2 linked regions of the Azospirillum brasilense genome follow. The protein of the gene in region 1 interacts with the protein of each later gene in a pairwise test. Links are inferred from orthologs where the notes say so. Each region holds a gene or a part of one and is shown on either strand. Other genes may lie near its edges. The genes, in order: hfq and rho.

Evidence for each region.
Region 2: the proteins of hfq (region 1) and rho interact in binary tests that used the Escherichia coli proteins (3 or more experiments, as listed by UniProt). The link is inferred for Azospirillum brasilense from one-to-one orthologs.

Annotation. Positions count from the first base shown.
Region 1 is NZ_CP012915.1:838,088-841,223, forward strand. What follows is about bases 254-3,072. They hold hfq (RNA chaperone Hfq), read right to left. Parts: upstream 1,878-3,072; coding sequence 1,629-1,877; downstream 254-1,628. Other genes in these bases: hflX (GTPase HflX), read right to left, coding at 317-1,576; AMK58_RS17590 (HAD family hydrolase), read right to left, coding at 1,973-2,671; AMK58_RS17595 (D-amino-acid transaminase), read right to left, coding at 2,668-3,072. Also shown: AMK58_RS17575 (hypothetical protein), read right to left, coding at 1-144; more of AMK58_RS17595, read right to left, coding at 3,073-3,136. UniProt on the Escherichia coli protein: RNA chaperone that binds small regulatory RNA (sRNAs) and mRNAs to facilitate mRNA translational regulation in response to envelope stress, environmental stress and changes in metabolite concentrations.
Region 2 is NZ_CP012914.1:94,994-98,239, reverse strand. What follows is about bases 265-3,193. They hold rho (transcription termination factor Rho), read right to left. Parts: upstream 2,393-3,193; coding sequence 1,136-2,392; downstream 265-1,135. Other genes in these bases: AMK58_RS00445 (cation-transporting P-type ATPase), read left to right, coding at 2,768-3,193; secB (protein-export chaperone SecB), read left to right, coding at 496-993; AMK58_RS00460 (FxsA family protein), read left to right, coding at 265-395. In the rest of the region: more of AMK58_RS00460, read left to right, coding at 1-264; more of AMK58_RS00445, read left to right, coding at 3,194-3,246. UniProt on the Escherichia coli protein: Facilitates transcription termination by a mechanism that involves Rho binding to the nascent RNA, activation of Rho's RNA-dependent ATPase activity, and release of the mRNA from the DNA template.

The sequences.
Region 1 (3,136 bases):
GCGGCCGGCGTTGTCGCGCGACAGCTCCTGGATGCGCAGCACCGCGGCACCGGGCGACAACTGCTCCTGCCGGGCGACCAGGGTCACCTGATCGGCCAGGAAGGCGGTGATCGAAAAGTGTGTTGGATCGGTCTGCAAACGCATAGGCGGGCCTCCTCCCGGGGATAACCCATCGGCTCCCCGTGTCGAATATCGGGGGCGCGTTGGGAAAAGGCTACACCTCGGACGTCGTAGGACGGGGCTGAAATCGGGCGCGTCATGTCGTCGCACGTGCACGAACGAATTATGACGCGCCCGATTCCATTATGGCGAAAGATCAGCCGTGCACGAACCGTTTCTCGAAACGGGCCAGATCCGCCGGATCTATGGCCACCTGGATGTGGGCCTGGACCTCGTCGTCGCGCCGCTCCAGCACCTCACCTTTTTCATAGAGCCACGCGAGCGCAGCCCCGTCCCCCAGTTCCACGGACAGGTCCACCACTTGGCGGTGGGCGTTCATCCGCTGGTCGAGCAATCGGTCGAGATCGGCGATCCCCGCACCCGACAGGGCGGACACCGCGACGGCACGCGGATTGCGGGCCGTTTGGGCCAGGACTGCCTCGCGGGACTCCTCGTCCAGCGCGTCGATCTTGTTCAGCACCTCGATCACGCGGTCGTCGGCGTCCGGGTCGATGCCCATGTCGCTCATGACCTCGTGCACGTCGGCCTTCTGGGCCTCGCTGTCCTGGTGGGACACGTCGCGGACATGCAGGATGATGTCGGCGGCGTCCACCTCCTCCAGCGTGGCGCGGAAGGCGGCGACGAGGCCGTGCGGCAGGTCGGAGATGAAGCCCACCGTGTCCGACAGGATCACCTTGCGCCCGGACGGAAGAGTCACCTGACGCATCGTCGGGTCCAGCGTGGCGAACAGCAGGTCCTTGGCAAAGACATCGGCGTTGGCCAGCCGGTTGAACAGCGTCGACTTGCCGGCGTTGGTGTAGCCGACCAGAGCCACCACCGGGTACGGCACCTTGGCGCGGGCCTTGCGGTGCAGGCCGCGGGTGCGGCGGACCTCCTCCAACTCCTTCTTGATCTTGACGATGCGGTCGCCGATCAGGCGGCGGTCCATCTCAAGCTGGGATTCACCGGGGCCGCCGAGGAAGCCGAAGCCGCCGCGCTGGCGTTCCAGGTGGGTCCAGGAGCGGACGAGGCGCGATTTCTGGTAGGTCAGGGCGGCCAGCTCGACCTGGAGCATGCCTTCGCGCGTGCGGGCGCGGGCGCCGAAGATCTCCAGGATCAGGCCGGTGCGGTCGATGACCTTGACCTTGAGGGCCTTTTCCAGATTGCGCTGCTGCACCGGCGACAGCGCATGGTCGAGGATGACGAGGGATGCCTCCGTCTCCTCCACGATCTGGGCAAAATGCTCCACCGTCCCCGACCCGAGAAGGATCGAAGGCTGCGGGCGGTTCACCCGCGCGCATTCGGCGTGCACGACCTCCAGATCGATGGCGCGGGCGAGGCCCACCGCCTCGTCCAGGCAGGATTCGGGATGGCGCAGGACCCCGTCCGCCTCATTGCGGAGGACGGGGTGGACCACGATGGCGCGGCCGGAGGCATCAGGCGTCCGGCCGTTGCCATTGGTCGGAAGATCAGACGTTTTCACCTTCCTTGGGCGGCTCGAAAAGTTGGATCGGATGCGCGGGCATCACAGTGGAGATGGCGTGCTTGTAGACGAGCTGCGAATGCGCATCGCGCCGCAGCAGTACCGAGAAGTTGTCGAACCAGGTGATGATTCCCTGAAGTTTAACACCGTTCACGAGGAACACGGTCACGGGAGTCTTGTTCTTGCGGACGTGATTGAGGAACACGTCCTGCACATTTTGGCTTTTTTCAGACATTTTATGTCGCCCCCTTCTTCAGTGTTTTTTGGGGCTCCTTGTTGGAAGCCCGCCCCCTGCAGCGATAAGGTTATGGTTGGTCGCAACCGTCTCGACTACTGGTCATCCGATATGGTGTCACCACCGCTGCCCACCAACCCGAACAATGCATGGCACGTGTCGTACTGATGGGCCGGAGGGAAGCGGGTGAAGCCGCTGCCCTCGCCCGCCCCTATTAGCACCGGGACCATTCCCACGCCATGGGCACATTCCATGTCGATGTCGGCGTCCCCTACGAACCAGACGTCCGGGCCCGGCGAAATGTTCGCCGGTTCCAGCGCCATCAGCACCGGCGCACCGTGCGGCTTGTCGAATTCGGCGTCCTGGGCGCCGACCAGACGACCGAAATAGCCGGTCCAGCCCAGCGCGTCGGCCTCCGCCCGCAGGAAGCGGCCGGTCTTGTTCGAGACCACCGCCTGATAGATTCCGCGCTCGGCGAAGCCGCGCAGCAGGGATTCCGCGCCCGGCAGGGGCCGGAGATGCTCCAGGTGATGCGCCTCGAAATAGGCGTAGAAAAGGTCACGCGCGTCGGTCCAGCGCTCCCCAAAGATGCGGGGGAAGCTGTCGCGCAGCGACTGCTTGATGCGCTCACGCGCCTCCTCCTCCGTCCAGGCCGGATGGCCGAAGGTGACCAGCGCGTGGTTCAGCGCGGCGCGCACGGTGCCCCAGTTGTCGACCAGCGTGTTGTCCCAGTCGTAGAGGACGGCGCGCGGCAGCACGGGCAGACGGTCGATGACGGCGGCGGCGTCGCTCATGACGGCAGCTCGGCGGCCACGTAATCGAGATAGGCCTGACGCAGCGCCCGCGTGACCGGCCCCGGCCTGCCCTCACCCACCGGCTTGCCGTCGATGCGGGTCACCGGCAGCGCGAAGGTGCCGGCCGAGGACACAAAGGCCTCGCGGGCCGCGAGCGCCTCCTCCACCGTGAAGCTGCGTTCCTCCACCGGGATACCGCGCTCGCCGGCCAGCCGCAGGAGCGACAGACGGGTAATGCCGTTGAGGATCTTCTGCGACGGCGGCCGGGTCACCAGCACGCCGTCCTGCGTCACGATCCAGGCGTTGGAGGAGGATCCCTCCGTCACCGTGCCGTCCGGATCGATCAGCCACGCCTCGTAGGCGCCCGATTCGGCGGCCTGCTGCTTGGCCAGCACCGGGGCGAGGAGGCCGACCGTCTTGATGTCGCGCCGGCCCCAGCGGATGTCGGGCACCGTGACCACGGCC
Region 2 (3,246 bases), on another replicon or contig:
GCTTCTGCGTCGTCGTCGCCGGCCTGCTGCTGATCATCCCCGGCTTCCTGACGGACATCGTCGGACTCCTGCTGTTCGTGCGCCCGATCCGCAACGCCTTGGGCCGCTGGCTGTTCGACCGTATGAAGGGGGTCGCGTCCTACCAGATGGGGGGCCGCATGGGGGGCCGGAGCTGGAGCAGCAGCGGCCCCGCCGGGTCGGACGGTCACCCGCGCAACCGCCCGCCGCCAGGGGTGATCGACGTCGATTACCAGGAGGTCGACCCCGACGGCGGCCGTCCGGGAAGCGGCGGTCCGGCGGACCGCGACGGGCGCGACGGGCCCGACGACATGCCCAAGCTCGGCGACTCCCGCTGGGCGCCGCCCGGTTCGCCCCACCGCAACGACCGCGGGTGAAACGCAGCGGTTTCACTTTGTGGAGCCAGCGTTTCCGTGCTAGCCAGCGGGTCTTGAAGACCTTTCCATCGTGATGCCGCCCAGCGGCCAGGAGTTGTCCATGTCCGATCAGCAGATCAACGGTCAAGATCAGGAAGCCGCCTCGTCGCTGCCGATGCATGTGCTGGCGCAGTATGTGAAGGACCTGTCCTTCGAGAACCCCAACGCCCCGCAGAGCCTGCTGCCCGGCCAGCCGCAGCCGCAGGTCAACATCGGCGTGGACGTGCAGGTTCAGCCGATGGGCGAGGACGTCTACGAGGTCGTGCTGAAGCTGCATTGCGAGGCCAAGCAGGCCGAGGCGACCGCCTTCCTGGTCGAGGTCGCCTATGGCGGCCTGTTCCAGCTTCCGGGCCTGCCGCAGGAGCATCATCGCCCGGTGCTGCTGATCGAGGCGCCGCGGATGCTGTTCCCCTTCGCCCGCGCCATCGTCGCCGGCTGCACCCAGGACGGCGGCTTCCCGCCGCTGATGATCAACCCGATCGACTTCGTCGACCTGTACCGCCGCCAGACCGCCGGCCAGCAGGCCCAGGCCGAAGAGGCGCCGCAGTCGCCGTTCTGATACGGCGGTTCTGACGGCAGCGTTCCGATCCGGGCCATTCGGTTTCGGACAAACAAAAAGGCGGGAGGCTCCACCGGGGCCTCCCGCCTTTTTTCGTGCCCTCCCCCACCCTTCGTCCGGACGGGGGAGAGGAAACCACCGACTACTGGTTCATGGATTCGAAGAATTCCGAGTTCGACTTGGTGTGCTTCAGCTTATCGACCAGGAAGTCCACCGCGTCGGTCACGCCCATCGGCATCAGGATGCGGCGCAGGATCCACATCTTCGAGATGGTGCCCTTGTCGACCAGCAGCTCCTCCTTGCGGGTGCCCGACTTGGAGATGTCGATGGCCGGGAAGGTGCGCTTGTCGGAGAGCTTGCGGTCCAGCACGATCTCCGAGTTGCCCGTGCCCTTGAACTCTTCGAAGATCACCTCGTCCATGCGGCTGCCGGTGTCGATCAGCGCGGTCGCGATGATGGTCAGCGAGCCGCCCTCCTCGATGTTGCGGGCCGCACCGAAGAAGCGCTTCGGGCGCTGCAGCGCGTTGGCGTCCACGCCGCCGGTCAGCACCTTGCCCGAGGAGGGAACGACGGTGTTGTAGGCGCGGGCCAGACGGGTGATGGAGTCCAGCAGGATGACCACGTCGCGCTTGTGCTCGACCAGCCGCTTGGCCTTCTCGATGACCATCTCGGCGACCTGAACGTGGCGGGTCGCCGGCTCGTCGAAGGTGGAGCTGATGACCTCGCCCCGCACGGAGCGGGCCATGTCGGTCACCTCTTCCGGACGCTCGTCGATCAGCAGGACGATCAGATAGGCTTCCGGGTGGTTGGTCGCGATGGAATGGGCGATGTTCTGCAGCATCACGGTCTTACCCGTGCGCGGCGGGGCGACGATCAGCCCGCGCTGGCCCTTGCCCAGCGGCGCCACGAGGTCGATGATGCGGCCCGTGTAGTTCTTCTTGGTCGGGTCGTCGACTTCCATGCGCAGCCGCTCTTCCGGATAGAGCGGGGTCAGGTTGTCGAAGTTGATGCGGTGGCGGACCTTGTCCGGCGCATCGAAGTTGATCGTGTTGACCTTGAGAAGGGCGAAGTAGCGCTCGCCATCCTTGGGCGCGCGGATCTGCCCCTCGACCGTGTCGCCGGTGCGCAGGCTGAAGCGGCGCACCTGGCTGGGGCTGACGTAGATGTCGTCGGGGCCGGGAAGATAATTGGCCTCCGGCGAGCGCAGGAACCCGAAGCCGTCCTGAAGAACCTCGAGCACGCCGTCGCCGTAGATCGGGACATCGTTTTCCGCCAGCTGCTTGAGGATGGCGAACATCATGTCCTGCTTGCGCAGCGTGCTGGCGTTCTCGATCTGCAGTTCCTCCGCGAACGCCAGCAGTTCGGCGGGGCTCTTGCACTTCAGCTCTTGGAGATGCATGGGGGTGCCTTAAGGGAATCGGTCATGCGAGGGGGAGTGCCAGAGGTCCCGGGCCGGCGCAGGGTGCGTCGGTTGAGCGTCGAACGGCGCTGAAGGCTGGGAATGCCTGTCGGACGTCGCGCCCAGATCGTTGGGGAGGGACGGAACGGCGGATGTGGGATGGGTGTCCGCGAGGCTTGCCGCCCCGTGGTGGGAAAGATGGTTAGCGGAACGCCGTCTGCAAGTCAAATGAAAGCGAATTCTTGGAAACAGGGCGGAATCTTGCGCGTCTTCGTCCGGGTCATCTCATCCGGGTCACGATGCCGCATCCCCTGTTATCCAGACCACCGGGCCACGACCTGGGACGTTTAGGACAGAAACGGTTTGGTTGACATCATGAGCCCGCATGACCGTTCCGGACCCGGAACCATCGTTGCTCCCGAAGCCTCCACCGACCCCCTGCCCTGGCACGCCCAGCCCCCGGACGAGGCCTTGGCCGCGCTGGACAGCCCCGACGACGGGCTGACTCCCGAGGAGGCGGCGGACCGCCGGCACCGGTACGGCCCCAACCGCCTGAGCCCGCCACCCCGCCGGTCGGCGCTGATGCGCTTCCTGGCGCAGTTCGACAATCTGCTGATCTATGTGCTGATCGGCGCGGGAGTCGTCACGGTCCTGCTGGGCGAGTTCGTGGACGCCGCGGTGATCGCCGGCGTCGTGCTGATCAACGCCGCCATCGGCTATGTCCAGGAAGGCAAGGCGGAGCAGGCGCTGGACGCCATCCGCAACATGCTGTCGCCGCAGGCGGTGGTCGTGCGCGGCGGCCATCAGGTCACCGTCCCGGCGGAGGAGCTGGTGCCCGGCGACCGGGTGCTGCT